DNA from 2 places in the Nostocoides veronense genome. Region 2 is predicted to be linked to the other one. Evidence: predicted binding sites of a transcription regulator. Region 2 holds the regulator's gene; the other holds the start of a gene.
The links. Region 2 encodes HspR, which represses chaperone genes until heat shock. Its sites were predicted from a motif close to AAGTTGAGTCNNNNNGACTCAACTT; they were not measured.
Positions count from the first base shown of each region.

Region 1 (7,963 bases), on a different contig from region 2:
ACGGCTTGCTCGATCAGGTGCTATTGCCCGGCGGACGCACCACCAGCCCCACCTCGTTGACGAGCCCCGGCGCCCCATTTGCCTGGGGAGAGACCGTGTCCGACTGGCAAAGTCTCCTCCAAAGCCGCTCCGACCTTCCGAGCCACGCGTGGATCACGACGTATGCCGCGCTCGACCTCTGTTTCATTGCGCTCTACGGCACGGTTGGTTTGCTTCTTCGTCGGCGGACGAATGTCAGCGTGATCGAGCTGACTCCCACGGGTGAGGCGACCTGGGAGAGATCGGCCCGCTGGGCGCGGGTCGGATCGGTGGTCCTGCTCGCAGCTGCCGTCGACGTCACCGAGAACGCGGCGATGCTGATCGCTCTCAAGGCGTCCGAAGCCGCCACCGTGCTTCCGGGCATCACCGCACTCAAGTGGCTACTGATCCTTGGTGCCAGCGTTCTTGCCGTTCGCGCGCATAACGAGGACCGAAGGACTCGCTGGGAGCTCGGCTTGGCTCCGGCAAGAGTGGCCGTCGGGTGGGCGAAAGCCGCATACGCCCAACGCTTTTCACTGCTGATCGTGCTGCCGTTGGCGCTACTCGGCTTGGGCAAGGGACCTGACCTGCTGGAGCAGATCCCGGATATTGAGCGACGCTGGGCCGAGCAGCGTGGCTGGGCGCACCTGCTGTGGGCGAGCGTGGCAACCGTGCTCGTGGCTGGCACGATCTTCGTGCTCGGGCGCATGCGCAGCCACAACGTCGTGATGCGGGCCAGTGCCACGGTGCCCGATCCCCATACGAAACCCGTCCTTTGGCTCTGGTGGGCCAGCCCGGTGGCCGTCCTCCTGCTCGCTGGTATCGCCAACGCACGTGGCGTGTCGCCCACTTCGTCGCGCGTTGCGCTGTTCGCGAGCATCCCCTTCGTCATCGCTGCCGTGTCAACCGCCGTGCGATGGGTCAATCACACCTTTAGCCCTGATGCCACCGGTCGCATGACAACCGCGAGCGACCTCCCAAAGTGGTTGTCCCGCAAGGCAAAGCCGTCAGTGTCGATCGAACAAGCACAACGAGCGATTGCCCTGGGTGACGGCCTGGCCATCGCCCTGCTCATGCTCCCGGGCGTTGGACTCATCCGCGCATTCGCCGGCGAAGTGGCCCTCGGGGACCGACCGGCCATGGCATCGTGGCTCCTCGCCCTCGGCATCGTCATCTGCGTGTTCGGCTGGCCGACCGCTGCCTTCGCCATCCACCGCCTCAATCACGCCTCGAGCGCGCCCATGCCAGCGCGCAGAGTCTGGGCGGCCATCTTGCGCATCCTGACTCCTGGGCTTACGACGTCACGACAGTGGCTGGCTCCAGTCCTCCTCGGCATTTTGGTGCTCGCGGTGATTCCCTTCGGCTCGTACGCAGCGGATGTCTCGCAGATCCTCGGCCCGATCGCGACCTTTCTCGTCGGCGTCACGATCATCTCGGGCCTCGTCGGAACGGTCGTCGTCATCCTCCAACAAGGAGGGGCGCCCGAGTTCTTTTGGCTCCCCCTGGTCCGTCGAGCCTCGGCCCCCGTGACCACATTGCTGATCCTTGCCACAATTCTCGGCACGGTGCGGGGCGGCGGCGATGACGTCCACGGCATCCGAACCCTCCCCGATTTCGTTCCGACGCACCGTCATTCCTGGAGCCAGGTGCTGGCGAACTGGGCCCGCGCCAACACCTGCGACATTCCCCTACCGGACACGAACTACAACGTTCGCCCCCTCTTTGTGTATGCCGCGGAAGGCGGCGGGATCCGCGCCGCCGTGTGGACATCGCTCGCCCTCGACAGGCTCGCCAGCATGGGGAAGCCAGGATGCACCACGGCCCTCATGTCGTCCGGCGCCAGTGGGGGCGCGGTGGGCCTGGCCGTCGCCAGCGTCCTCCCGCCCGGTCACGCAGCAGCCGCAACCGAGCGCATGAGCCGGCCCGAGGCGCTGTCCGTGGCGACGGTCGGCCTGACCGTTACAGACATCGTGTATGCCGCGACCGGCGTCCCAATCCTGGCCCGCGTGGGAGCTGATTGGCGCTGGCTTGATCGCGCGGGGCAGATGGAGATGGCGTGGGAACGAGCGGTCCCCAAACTGGAGTCGCCGTTCCTCAGCACGGCAGCGCCGTCTGGCATCACTGGCGCGCTGGTCCTCAACTCGACCTCGGCCACGAATCGATGCCGGGCCCTCGTGTCGCAGGTCGAATTGAGCGGGATCAAGGACCCTTCATCGGGCACACCGGCCAAGAGCCCTATCGATGACTGCACCGTCACGGGCCGGTCGCCAGCGAGCCTGGATGTGGTTCGCCTGACGGACGCGTGCGGCATCTCGCTGAGTACCAGCACGGCGGCGATGCTGGCGGCGCGTTTCCCGTTCGTGACCCCGTCCGCGGCCTTGTGCTCCGCGGCCGCCAACCAGCAACTCGTTGACGGCGGCTATATCGAGAACACCGGAGTTGGGACCGTGGCGGATCTCGCGCCGCAGTGGCTCCCGCTGGTCCGGAACCACAACTCGTGGGTGCTTTCGATGCGCTCCGGCACCCTGTGGGTGCCGGTGCTGGTGTATTTCGACAACGGCCGCGGAAGTGACCTGGCCGCCCGGCCCAGCAGCCGCACTCAGGAGTTCTTGGTCCCGCCGAAGACCTTCCTCGGGGGCACCAAGGTCCTGTTTGGCGCCGACGCGCAATTGCGTCGGGTGCAGCAGTTGTTCGCGGCCGACCAACTCTTTGCCGGTCGCGGCAGCGCTGCCGCGATCACCGCGGTGAACAAATGGCGACCAACGACGACTTATGTCGCCTATCAGGCCACTGCACCCTCGACCTCTGCCCCGCTGGGGTGGGTTCTGTCCGAAGCGAGTTACAGAGCGCTGGAAAGGGCTGCGAAGAACCAGCCCCGTCTTGCGCGTAAGGGTGACACCCCGGCCGATCAGAGCCCCGCGAGCGGGCTTGGCGTGATGCAAGAGAAGGGGTATGGCAGCCTGACAGACCTCGGCAGAATTTTTGGTGAGTAGGCCGAGTCACTGACGAAAGGTCGCTGCCTGATGCGTGCGGTAGTGCTCGGCTCCACCGGTTTCCTCGGGCGCACGATCGTGGCCGAGTTAGCGCGGAGGGGTCACGCGGTTGTCGGCTACTCCCGCGAAGGTGCGCCGTGCCCGGAGGCCCCGGCCGCGGCATACGACTCATTGGATGTGGTGGAGGCGAGCGACACTGACTTGGACGCCTGCTTGGCCGGCGCCGATGCGGTCGTGTATTGCCTGGGACCCGATGAGCGCGTACGCATTCCGCGTCCCGCCACGACCTTCTTCCAACGCCTTCTCGTCGCGCCGGCCGAGCGGGTGGCGTATGCCGTGCGGCGCTGCGGCGTGGCGCGATTCGTTGTCCTCGGGTCCTACTTCACTGCCTTCGACCGACTCCACCCGGAGTGGCAACTGAGTGCGCGCCATCCCTATATCAAGGCGCGGGCGGACCAACAGCGCCGCGTTCACGCCGATGCGGGCGCCGCGAGCACGTCGATGCTGGAGATTCCCTTCGTCTTTGGTTCTCTGCCGGGGATCGTGCCGATGTGGAAGTCCTATCTCATCGACCCGGCCCGCCGGTTCCCGGTTGTGTTCTCGCCGGCCGGACGGAACGCCGCGGCAACCAATCTCGATGTCGCGCAGGCCGTTTCGGGCCTGGTCGAGGGGTGGATCCCGGCCGGGGATCACCCGGTCGTCACCGACAACTACACCTTCGAGCGCCTCAACCGGGTGATCGTCGAGGCGCTCGATCGGCCACGCCGTCCGGTGGTGACAATTCCGACCGGACTGCTCGCCGCGGGGCTGCGCGCGGAGCAGGCGCGCCGGCGCCTGACCGGCGCCGGCGCGGGTCTCACCACGAGTTGGCTCGCCCGAGACATTCTGGCGCGGGACCTCGGGCTGGACCCCGCGGCATACGCCCCGGTGTTGGGCCTGACCCCCCGCTCACTGGACAATGCCGTCCGCGCAACCGTCGCGGCGTCGCTCGCCTGATCTCGGCGAGCGTATGCCGCGCCCTCAGGCGAGCGTGAGCGTGTCCCCGGCGGCGTCGAGACCGACCGTGACGGTGTCGCCATCGCGGACCTGGCCGGCGAGGACCGCGCGGGCCAGCCGGTCGCCGATCTCGCGCTGCACCAGCCGGCGCAGGGGGCGGGCGCCATACGCCGGGTCGTAGCCGGTCTTGGCCAGCCAGTCGCGGGCAGCATCGGTGACGTCGAGGGTGATCCGCCGGTCGCGCAGGCGGGTCGCCAGCTGGCGCACCTGCAGGTCGACGATGTGCGCCAACTCCTCCTGGCTCAGGGCATCGAAGATGATGACGTCGTCGAGCCGGTTGAGGAACTCGGGCTTGAAAGCCGCGCGGACGCTCGACATGACAGCGTCCTTCTTCTGCTCCTGCGACAGCGTCGGGTCAATAAGGAACTGGCTGCCGATATTGGAGGTCAGCACGAGGATGACATTGCGGAAATCCACCGTGCGCCCCTGCCCGTCGGTCAGGCGCCCGTCGTCGAGCACCTGCAGCAGGATGTCGAAGGTCTCCGGGTGCGCCTTCTCCACCTCATCCAGCAAGACCACGCTGTATGGCCGTCGGCGCACCGCCTCGGTCAGCTGCCCGCCCTCGTCGTACCCGACATAGCCGGGAGGCGCGCCGATGAGGCGCGCGACGGCGTGCCGCTCGGCATACTCACTCATGTCGATGCGGACCATGGCGCGCTCGTCGTCAAAGAGGAAGTCCGCCAACGACTTTGCGAGCTCGGTCTTGCCGACACCGGTCGGGCCGAGGAAGAGGAACGAGCCGGTCGGGCGGTCGGGATCGGCGAGGCCGGCCCGGCTGCGGCGCACCGCATCGGAGACCGCCTGTACGGCGCCGCCCTGGCCGATCAGGCGCGCCCCGATGATCGATTCCATCGACAGCAGCTTTTCGGTCTCGCCCTGGAGCAGGCGGCCGGCGGGGATGCCGGTCCACGCGGAGATGACCTCGGCGATGTCGTCGGGACCGACGCGCTCCTTGACCATCAAATCCGCTGTGCCGCGGGCGATCTCGTCCTCATTGGCCTTGGCGAGGTCCTTCTCGAGGGCGGGAATCTCGCCATACATCAGCCGCGACGCCTGCTCGTAGTTGCCCTCCCGCTGCAGCCGCTCGGCCTGCGTGCGCAGGTCGTCGAGGCGAACTTTGAGGTCACCGACCTTGTTGAGGCCGGACTTCTCTGCCTCCCAACGGGATTCGAGGGCACCCAACTCCTCGGTGGAGTCGGCGAGGTCCTTGCGCAGCTTGGCCAGCCGCTCCTTGGAGGCGTCATCGGTCTCGCGGGCGAGATGCAACTCCTCCATCTTCATGCGGTCGACAGACCGCCGCAGCTGGTCGATTTCGACGGGGCTGGAGTCGATCTCCATCCGCAGGCGCGAGGCCGCCTCGTCGACGAGGTCGATGGCCTTGTCGGGCAGTTGCCGGCCGCTGATGTAGCGGTCGGACAGCGAGGCCGCGGCCACGAGGGCGCTGTCCTCGATCTCGACCTTGTGGTGCGCTTCGTAGCGTTCCTTCAGGCCGCGCAGGATCGCGATGGTGTCTTCGACGCTCGGCTCGCCGACGAAGACCTGCTGGAAGCGGCGCTCCAGGGCGGGGTCTTTCTCGATGTGCTTGCGGTATTCGTCGAGAGTCGTCGCGCCGACAAGCCGCAGCTCGCCGCGGGCGAGGAGCGGCTTGAGCATGTTGCCCGCGTCCATCGCGCCTTCGCCAGTGGCCCCTGCGCCGACGACCGTATGCAGTTCGTCGATGAAGGTGATGATCTGGCCGTCGCTGGCCTTGATCTCCTCGAGGACAGCCTTGAGCCGCTCTTCGAACTCTCCGCGATACTTCGCCCCGGCGACCATCGCCCCGAGGTCGAGGGAGAGAAGTCGCTTGTCCCGCAACGATTCAGGGACGTCGCCATCGACAATGCGCTGGGCCAGACCCTCGACGACAGCAGTCTTGCCGACGCCGGGCTCGCCGATGAGAACGGGGTTGTTCTTGGTGCGCCGCGAGAGGACTTGGACGACGCGACGGATCTCGGTGTCCCGGCCGATGACGGGGTCGAGCTTGCCGTCGCGGGCGGCCTGGGTCAGGTCGGTGGAGTATTTGTCGAGAGCCTCGCTCGTCGCATCCGGGTTCTCGGTCGTGACCTTGCGGCCGGCGCGCAGATGCTCGATCTGCGCCTCGACGGCCTTGGCGTCAACACCCTTCAGCGCGCCTTTTTCGGCGAGCGCGAGGACCAGCGCGTCGACGGACATATAGGTGTCGCCCCACGCCTTCATCAGCGTGTCGGCCTGGTTGAGCACGGGCATGACGGACTGACCGAAGCCGGGGCCGCTGCTCGCTCCACTGACCTTGGGCAGCTTGGCAATCTCTGCGCGCGCGGCGGAGGCGATCGCCTCGGGGCTGGTGCCACCGGCGGCCAGCAAGGCCGGCACCGTGGTCTCGGGGACCTCCACCGCGGCGAGTGCGATGTGGGCGGGCGTGATCTCGGGGTTGCCGGTCGTTTGGGCCGCGCGCTGAGCGATCGCGAGGATCTCGGCAACCTTCGTGGTCGGCTTGAGTTCCATGAAGGGAATGACTCCTTGAGCAGGGGTGATGGCGGTTTCTGGTCTAATCAACCTTAGTCAAGTTGAGTCTATTCCGCTCAACTTTGGATTCTTTCTGGCGCGACCCACCCAAACCGCGGGTTACGGACGTATGTGCCGTCGAGACGGACAATCGGCACCGGGAAGGGGTGGGTATGCAGCGCGACGAGTTCTCGGCCTACGTGCAAGCGCGCTGGCCTGCCCCTGTCCGCACAGCCGTGCTGCTCACCGGTGACCGCCACGCGGCCGAAGATCTGGTGCAAGAGAGCCTGATCAAGGCGGCGCAGCATTGGCACCGACTCGACGGCGCCCCGACGCCTATGTCCGCCGCATCATGTACACCCGCTCCATCGATGCCTGGCGTTGGCGGCGCCACCAGCCGGATCCGGTCGAGGTGACCGAACGGCATACGCTCGCAGTGCCGGATGGCACCGACGATGTCGACCTGCGGTTGCGGCTTGCGGGGGCGTTGCGCGAGCTGAGCCCCGGGCAGCGCGCGGTGATCGTCGCGCGCTTCTATGAAGACCGCACCGAGGTCGAGACGGCCGCCCTCCTCGGCAAATCGGTGAGCACCATCAAAAGCCAGACCCGCGATGCCCTCGCCCGATTGCGCACTGTGGCACCGGATCTCGCCATCCATCTCGGCAAGGAGGAGGTGCCCCGATGAGCACCGATCTGCAGGATCTGCTCCGCGAACTCGCGGACGTCGATGCGAGCCCGACCCCCGACCCGGAGGCGCTTTTCGCCGCCGGGCGACGCTCCACCGTGCGTCGTCGGGTCACCGGCGCCACCGCCACCCTGGCCGCCGCCGCGGCGCTGGGGTATGCCGTGTGGCCGGCCACCACCCTCGACTCCGCACCACCCGCCGGCACGTCGAGTCCGACGGAGACGACATACCCCATGGCCGTGGGGAAACCGTTGTTGAGCAAGTACTCGTCCGACCACTACGGGCCCAAGCTGTTGGCGATATCGACGGACGGCGGTCCCCTCTGGCTTGTGGGCCACAACGGTGACGTGGTGCGGGGCGACATGGCGCCCCAACCGCGTTCTGCTCCCGCCGTATCGCCGAATGGCCAATGGGTCAGCTTTGACGCTGTCGTGCACGGCTTGACTCGTCGCAGCTACATCAATTTCCCGTTCGGCGATACTCGTCTAGGTCAGGGATTGTGGAGCCCCGATTCCCGGTATGTCGTGTTCCCCGAAAGCGTCAGTGAGGTCGACGAGGGTCAGTTGGTCGACACCCAGGCCCCTGATGCGGCCCCCGTCATTCTTCCCGCACCAACAAAAGCCCCATTCGTCATCGCCGGTTGGCTGGACGGGGACACCCTGCTTGGGTTCACAAGCGGCAGTCCTTC
Region 1 is NZ_BAAAPO010000024.1:5,163-13,125, reverse strand. Features, by position in the region: gene ABD225_RS07570 (hypothetical protein) at 1-3,011, shown strand, start outside; gene ABD225_RS07565 (NAD-dependent epimerase/dehydratase family protein) at 3,042-4,007, shown strand; gene clpB (ATP-dependent chaperone ClpB) at 4,032-6,590, opposite strand; gene ABD225_RS07555 (sigma factor) at 6,764-7,006, shown strand; gene ABD225_RS07550 (sigma factor-like helix-turn-helix DNA-binding protein) at 6,898-7,275, shown strand; gene ABD225_RS07545 (hypothetical protein) at 7,272-7,963, shown strand, end outside.
Region 1: clpB (ATP-dependent chaperone ClpB) is a predicted target of HspR. The motif match lies at 6,650-6,674, and genes of this name have one in related genera.

Region 2 (7,963 bases):
CGGTGTCCTCAAGGGTGAGCGCAAGGACGTCCTGCTCATCGACGTCACCCCGCTCAGCCTCGGCATCGAGACCAAGGGCGGCCTGTTCACCAAGCTCATCGAGCGCAACACCGCGATCCCGACCAAGCGGTCCGAGGTCTTCTCCACCGCCGAGGACAACCAGCCCTCCGTGCTGATCCAGGTCTTCCAGGGCGAACGCGAGATGGCACAGCTGAACAAGAATCTCGGCACCTTCGAGCTGTCCGGCATCGCGCCGGCGCCGCGCGGCGTGCCGCAGATCGAGGTCACCTTCGACATCGACGCCAATGGCATCGTGCACGTAACGGCCAAGGACCGCGGCACCGGCAAGGAGCAGAAGATCACCATCTCGGGCGGCAGCGCGCTGTCCAAGGAGGAGATCGAGCGCATGGTCAAGGACGCCGAGGCGCACGCCGCCGAGGACTCCAAGCGCCGCGAGGAGACCGAGGCCCGCAACACCGCGGAGAACCTCGTCTACTCCACCGAGAAGTTCCTCGCCGACAGCGGTGACAAGCTGACCGCTGACATGCGCGGCCCGGTCGACACCGCCCTCGCGGACCTCAAGGAGGCCATCAAGCCCGAGGCCAACACCTCGGTCGAGGACCTCAACGCCAAGGTCAACAAGCTCAACGAGGAGTCCCAGAAGATGGGTGCCGCGTTGTATGCCGCGTCGGCCGAGCAGGGCGAGTCGCCCAATATGGGTGGCAGCGAGTCCACCGACTCCGCCCAGGGCACGACCCCCAACGACGACTCCGATGTCGTCGACGCGGAGGTCGTCGAGGACGACGAGGACACCAAGTGACCGATTCCCATTTCACCCCGGACGGCGATCAGCCGGTCGAGGCGGACGTGGTGAATGACGCTGCTGCGCCTGCGGATTCGGCTCCGGCCGGGTCCGCGGGCGCCGCGGCGGGCGACGGTATGCCGTCCGCCCCCGAGGTCGACCCCGCGGCCGCCGTCGCCCCGGACGAGTTGCACCCGGACACGGTGCTCGCGGCCGAGCGACTGAACGACCTGCAGCGACTGAACGCCGAATATGTCAACTACAAGCGCCGCGTCGATCGCGACCGGCCGCTGATCCAAGAGCGCGCGATCGCCGATGTGCTGGAGGCACTGCTTCCGGTCATGGACGACATCTCGGGCGCTCGCGATCACGGCGATCTGACCGATGGGCCGTTCGCCGCCATCGCCGACAAGCTCGAAAACACCCTGGGCCGCTTCGGCTTCGAGCGCTATGGCGCCGTCGGCGAGGCCTTCGACCCGGAGTGGCACGAGGCGTTGATGCACCTGCCGTCGGCGGACCTGCCTGCCGATGCAACCACCACGACCATCGTCCAGGTGCTGCAACCGGGCTATCGTGCCGGCAGCAAGGTCCTTCGTCCGGCCCGCGTGGCCGTCGCCGACCCGAGCTGAGCGCGGCGATAACCGTATACAGCACAACAGAACTCACGAGAGGGGGACGCCAGGATGGCTAGTCAGGATTGGTTCGAGAAAGACTTCTATGCCGTCCTCGGCGTCCCCAGTGACGCCGACGACGCGGCGATCAAGAAGGCCTACCGCAAGCTGGCGCGCCAGCACCACCCGGACAAGAACGCCGGGGACGCGGCGGCCGAGCAGAAGTTCAAGGACATCACCGAGGCGCACTCGGTGCTCTCCGACCCCAAGCAGCGTCAGGAGTATGACGCGATCCGCCAGATGGCCCGAGGGGGCGCCCGGTTCACCGCCGGCGGCCCGGGCGGCGGGGCCGGCGCCGAGGGCTTCGAGGATGTCTTCTCACAGATGTTCGGCGGCCAGGGCGGCAACGTCCGCTTCAACACCGGCGGCGCAGGCGGCCAGCCGAACCTCGACGACATCCTTGGTGGCCTGTTCGGTCAGCAAGGGGGCTTCGGTCAGCAGGGTGGCTTCGGCCAGCCGGGCGGCCGGGGTGGTTTCGGCGGGTATGGCGCCCCGCGCGGCCCGCAGCGGGGTCCCGATATCGCCGCCCGCACCACGCTGAGCTTCCGCGATGCCGTCGCGGGCTCGACCGTCACCCTGAGCGGTCTCGACGGACAGCGCATCACCACGCGCATTCCTGCCGGAGTCAAGGACGGCCAGAAGATCAAGCTGCGCGGCAAGGGCGGCGAGGGCGATCCCGGCGCGCCCAAGGGCGATCTCATCCTCACCGTCTCGGTCGAACCGCACCCGGTCTTCGGTCGTGATGGCGACAATCTCACCGTCGACCTGCCGGTCACCTTCGCCGAAGCAGCCTTGGGCGCAACGGTTTCCGTGCCCACGCTGGACGGCAAGCCGGTCAAGGTCAAGATCGCGCCGGGAACTCCGTCCGGGCGTGTCCTGCGGGTCAAGGGCCGCGGCGTCGCCGGGAAGAATCACACCGGCGACCTCCTCGCGAAGGTGGCGATCCTGGTGCCGCAGCGCCTCACCGATGAGGCCAAGGCCGCCGTCGAGATCTTGCGTGATCAAGAGGCCGGCGGCGACCCGCGGGCCGATCTGTTCCGTGAAGCCGCGAAGGACTGACGCAGATGGCACTCAACGGTCTCGGCGCCGACGACGAGACCCCCGTCTTCGTCATCTCCGTCGCCGCACAGCTCGCGGGCATGCACGCCCAGACGCTGCGTCAGTATGACCGCCTCGGCCTCGTCACTCCCTCGCGCACCCAAGGCGGCGGACGACGGTATTCGGCGCGCGATGTCGCGCGCCTGCGCGAGGTCCAGCGCCTTTCGCAGGAGGAAGGCGTCAGCCTTGCCGGCATCCAGCGCATCCTGCAGCTGGAGAACCAGGTCGATGCGCTGCATGCCCGGATCGAGGACCTGACCCATGCTCTGCATCAAGCCGAACTCGCCAGCGGCCGAAGGGTTTTCGCTGTCGGGTCGGCGGGCGAAGCGGTCATGATCCGGCCAGGCCAACGGCCTCCGCATACGGGTTCTCAAGCTCTCGTCGTCTGGGAACCCTTCGCCCGGCGGTGAGCGATGGCCGCCCCCGCGGGTCAGGGTGTTTGGTCCACGAAGCGCACTGGCTGACCGGTGACCTGGGCGATCGTCAGGAAGTTGGGGTCCGCGCTCAGCACGGTCAGTTTGTGGGCCTCGGCCGTCGCGGCGATGAGGAGATCCACCGCCCCGGCGGAGCGATGCTGCCCGTGCTCGGTGAGCAATTGTTGAACGTGCTCCGATCGAGAGAAAGCGTTGTCGCTCATAGGGACCCAGGTGAAGAGGTCCATGTAGAGCCGCTGCTTCTCCAGGCGATCAGCCAGCGATCTTGCCGAGCAAAGGAACTCCAGTTCGACGGCTGGGCAGGTGGCGATGACGCCAGACGTCAAATGGTCGACCCATTGGTCGCGCAATGGCCGGGCAAGTATGCGGAAGATTCCCGAGGCGTCGATGAGGAATCGCGCCGCGCTCATGCCCGGTAGGTGGCCTTGTCCTGGAACTCCTCGAAGTCGCCACGGTCCGCCATTTTTCCGAGCTCATCGAGTGCCTTGATGCGGCGGAGGCGCGCGGAGACTTCGCGAAGGGCAGCATTGACCGTGTCCTTCTTGGTGCGGGTGCCGAGGGCCCGGCGGCGGCGGCCAGGACGTCGTCATCAATCTCGACGACGGTCTTCGTTGCGCTCAAAACTCCTCCTCGGATATCCAACATGGACGATTCGTATATCCAGTGTATCCATGGCAAGCGAGGGCATGACTCCGGGCATATCTCAGCGCAGGTTGGTCGAATCTGCACACCTTGCAAGGTGTGCAGATTCGACTAACGTCCGCTAGCAGAGGTTGCACGACCCAGCAGAGGTTGCACGTCCGCGTCGTTGGGCGTGTCCGCGTCGTCGGGCGCCTCGAGTGTCTGCGCTGACGTGTCATCGGTCGCCAGCTCGGGCGCTGGCTCGGTGACCAGGCTGGTGCCTTCGACGTCGACATTCGGGACCAGGCGGTCGAGCCAGGCCGGCAGGTGCCAGGCGCGCTCGCCGAGCAGGTGCATCAGGGCTGGCGTGAGCGTCATGCGCACCAGCCAGGCATCCACGAGGACGCCGACGGCCAGGCCCAGTCCGATGGGCCGGATCATCGTCATATGGGAGAACACGAAGCCGCCGAAGACCGAGGCCATGATGATGGCGGCGGCGGTGACGACCTTGGCGCCGTGGAGGAAGCCGGACCGCACCGCGCGCTGCGCTGACTCGCCATGCGCCCAGGCCTCGCGCATGCCGGTGACGAGGAACATCTGATAGTCCATCGCCAGCCCGAAGAGCACGCCGATGAGGATGATCGGCATGAAGGACAGAATCGGCCCGGGCGTGCTGACGCCGAAAAGGCTTGCCAGCCAACCCCATTGATAGACCGCGACGGTCACGCCGAAGGCGGCGGCAACCGAGAGCAGGAAGCCTGCGGTCGCGATGACCGGCACGATCCAGGAGCGGAAGACCAGGAGCAGGATGACGAGCGAGAGGCCGACAACGGTCAGTAGGTAGCCCGGCAGGGCGGCCGCGAGCTGCTCCGAGATCTCGATATTCGCGATCGTCTGGCCGGTGAAACCGATTGTCGTGCCGGTGGATTCGCCCAGCGATGCGGCGCGATCCTGCAAGGTGTGCACCGTCGTCAGGGTCGCGGCATCGGCCGGGCCGGTCTCGGGCACGATCTGCAAGGCGATGGTGCGGTGATCGGGTGAGGTGCCGGCCACGGCGACCGCCTCGACGCCGGTGGAGTCGGCCATGGCGATCGCGAGTCGTTGGGCGACGGCCGTGGACTGTTCCGCGGTCGGCGCCTGCGCGTCCAGCGTCGCCACCGCGAGCAATGGGCCGTTCATCCCCGGCCCGAAATGCTCCGCGACTTGGTTGTAGGTCGTGTATGCCGTGCTGCCGGCGGGCTCGCTGCTGCCGTCGGGCAGGCCGAGCCGCAGGGACAGGGTCGGGATGGCAAGGATCCCGACCGTGGCGACAACGGCGAGGATAGTGAGCCAGGGACGGCGGGTGACCAGCCGGACATACCAGCCGCCGTGCTCCTCGTCCTGCTCGGTTGCGGGCATGGTGCGGGTCGCGATGTCGGCGGGAGCGGCATACCCATTGGCCGTCCAGAGGCGCTTGGATGCCACCCGCGGGCCGATGAGCCGCAGCAGCGCCGGGGTCAAGGTGATCGCGACGAGGACGGCCACCGCGACCGTCGCGGCGGCAACCAGCCCCATCTGCGCCAGCAGCGGAATGCCCGAGAGCGTCAGGGCCGCGAGGGCGATGACGACCGTCATGCCGGCGAAGGTCACCGCGCTGCCGGCGGTGCCGACGGCGCGCGCGATGGATTCGCGCAAGGGGGTGCCATGGAGATACATCGACCGGTGCCGGTTGACGATGAAGAGCGCGTAGTCGATGCCCACAGCGAGTCCCAGCATGAGAGCCAGGGATGGCGTCATCTGGTGCATATCGAAGAAGGCCGACGCCGCAACGGCTCCCGCCAGCCCCACGCCGACGCCGAGCAGGGCGCCGAGGATCGGCAGGCCGGCGGCGACGAGGGTGCCGAGCATGGCGATCAGCACGATCAGGGCGATCGTCAGGCCGATGATCTCGCCGGGGCCGACGAGCGATTGGTCACGGACGATCTCGGCGGAGTAGTTGGTCGTTACGCCGGTGGCTGCCAGGTCGCTACCGAGCTCGGGGATCTGGGTGCGCACGTCATACGGGACCGAGTTGACGTCCTCGTCGAACTGGATTTGCGCGACGGCGAAACGCCCATCCGTCGTGACGAACCGCAGGTCACCCATCGCGTCGACCTGGGCCTTGCCGAGGTTGTAGTCGACCCAACCCTGTTCGAGATCCTTCTTGGCTAGCGCCCACTTCTCCTCCCCGGCGTCGAGGTCGGCACGGCCCGCGGCGACCTCCTGGCGAAGCGCCTTCAAGCTCGGGTCCTTGGGATTCTTCTTCGCGACGGCCGTGATCAATCCCTCGCCTTGCGCCACCTGGAATTGTGCGTTGTCGAGGGCGACGCGATTCGCCGACAGTTGCTCACCACCGTCGACGAGCTTGGTGCGCGCGGCCTCCAGGTCGGTGCGGGCCTTGTCGAGTTCGGTCTGGGTCGCGAACGGATCGGTGACCCCGGTGACATGATCGATGCCCTCCCAGGCGGAGCGCGCCGATGCGATGGCAGCCTTTTCTTGTGGGGTGAACGAGCCCGAACGGCTCTCGAAAACCACCGTCCCGAAGCCGCCACTCAGCTCTGGTATCTCCGTCCCGAGCTGGTCCAGCACGCGCTGAAAGTCGCTGCCGGGCAACGAGAATTTGCTCGTCATCGGGGTGCCGAAGCTGGCTGCAGCACCGCCGACGGCGATCAGCAGAGCCAGCCAGAGCGCCAGGACTCGGCCGGCGCGATCGGCGCACCAGCGCCCGAGGCGGTAGAGGAATTGGGCCATGGGGGTCGGCCTCCTAGCCGATCGGGGCGGCGTCAAAGCCGCGCCGGAAATAGGTGATGCTCGTCGCGAGCGTGGTGCGGAAGGCGGCGATGCCTGCCGGGGAAAGGTTGTTGTCGGTCGACTCCGACCAGCGGATGATCGCGGCCTGCGCGGCGGAGACGATCGCGGTGGCGAGGCTGACGGCATACAGATCATCGGTGCCCTGCGGGACGCGGGTGCGCACGAAGCCGATGAGCCATTCCGTCCAGTCGAGCATGGCCATATGCAGCACGCCCTTGGTCTGCGGGTTGGCCTTGCCGACGGTGCCGAGCACCGCGACACGACGCAGGAGGGCTTCCTCGGCGGGGGACGACGCCACGCGCAGGACGATGTCCAAGATCGCCTCGTCGGCGGGTGCCGCGACGAAGAACGCGCTGATCTGATCGAGCAGCTCACGCACTCCCCGGACCAGGACGGCCTCGGTCGTGGGGAAGTAGTTAAAGAACGTGCGCCGCGAGACGCCGGCGCGCTCGGCGATGCTCTCCGCCGTCATGGCTTCCAGGCCGCCCTCGGCGAGCAGGGCGTATGCCGCGTCCACGAGTTCCGATGTCCTCTGCGCCTTCTTGCGCTCTCGCAAGCCGCTATCGGCGAGAGAATCCGTCATGGCTCTAGCATGCGCCGAATCTGCACCAAGTGCAAGTTTGCACCTGGTGCATCGTGCCTCGGCCGGGTCGTGCAACCTCGGCCGGGGCGTGCAACCTCTGCTAGCCGACGTTAGGCGAATCTGCGGACCTTGCAAGGTCTGCAGATTCGACCAACCTGTGCTGAGTGATCCCGTCGTCCCGCGCTCAGCGGGTTACTGGGCTCCCGGCTCGTCGGCGTAGATAACGGTCACGGTCGGGAAGCCGAGCTGCCGGCCGAGGGCGGTGAGGAAGTTCCGGCCGTTGTCACGCGCGGTCTGTTGCAGGTCTGATTCCGCGGCAGCCTGCTGCAACGCCTGGACGGCGGCCTGGTCGAGCGCCTGACGCTGCTCCAGCGGAGCACTGGCAAAGAAGTCGTTGACGCGCGTGCCGATGCCGCGCTGCTGCGCCACGATCCGGGACTTGGCGAGGTCGATCTTGGGGCTGGTCAGCGTCGGCGGTGGCACCGTGATCGTCAGAGTTCCCGCCGCCTTGTCCGCCTTGATGTTCTTCTCCTCCAAGGCTTTTAGGTCGATGAGTGCGTCGACACTGCCCTGATAGATCGCCACGCCGGAATCCTTGTCAATGACATCGGGGACGATCTTGGACAGGATGCCCGTGTCCTTGTCATAGCCGTAGTAGACGGGCACGGAGAAGGTACCCGTCGCCGCGCGCAACTCGGCGGTGCGCCGGATCTCCAGCAGCGTCATGTCACCGGGCGCCGGTGTCGAGTCCTCACCGAAGAGTGCATCGCGGAAGCTGCTCAAGGCGCCCGCGAAGAGCACGGCCAGCGTCAGCACGCCGACGGCGACCACAACCAGGGGCACCCAGGTGCGCTGGCGGACGGAGGGGGTGCTCGTCATGCGCCCAACTCTGCCAGGCCAGTCGCGCGCCGGGTGAGGGCGCGAG
Region 2 is NZ_BAAAPO010000026.1:7,053-15,015, reverse strand. Features, by position in the region: gene dnaK (molecular chaperone DnaK) at 1-820, shown strand, start outside; gene ABD225_RS08250 (nucleotide exchange factor GrpE) at 817-1,431, shown strand; gene ABD225_RS08245 (DnaJ C-terminal domain-containing protein) at 1,486-2,532, shown strand; gene ABD225_RS08240 (heat shock protein transcriptional repressor HspR) at 2,538-2,981, shown strand; gene ABD225_RS08235 (PIN domain nuclease) at 3,002-3,415, opposite strand; gene ABD225_RS08230 (MMPL family transporter) at 3,759-6,395, opposite strand; gene ABD225_RS08225 (TetR family transcriptional regulator) at 6,409-7,038, opposite strand; gene ABD225_RS08220 (DUF4230 domain-containing protein) at 7,231-7,917, opposite strand.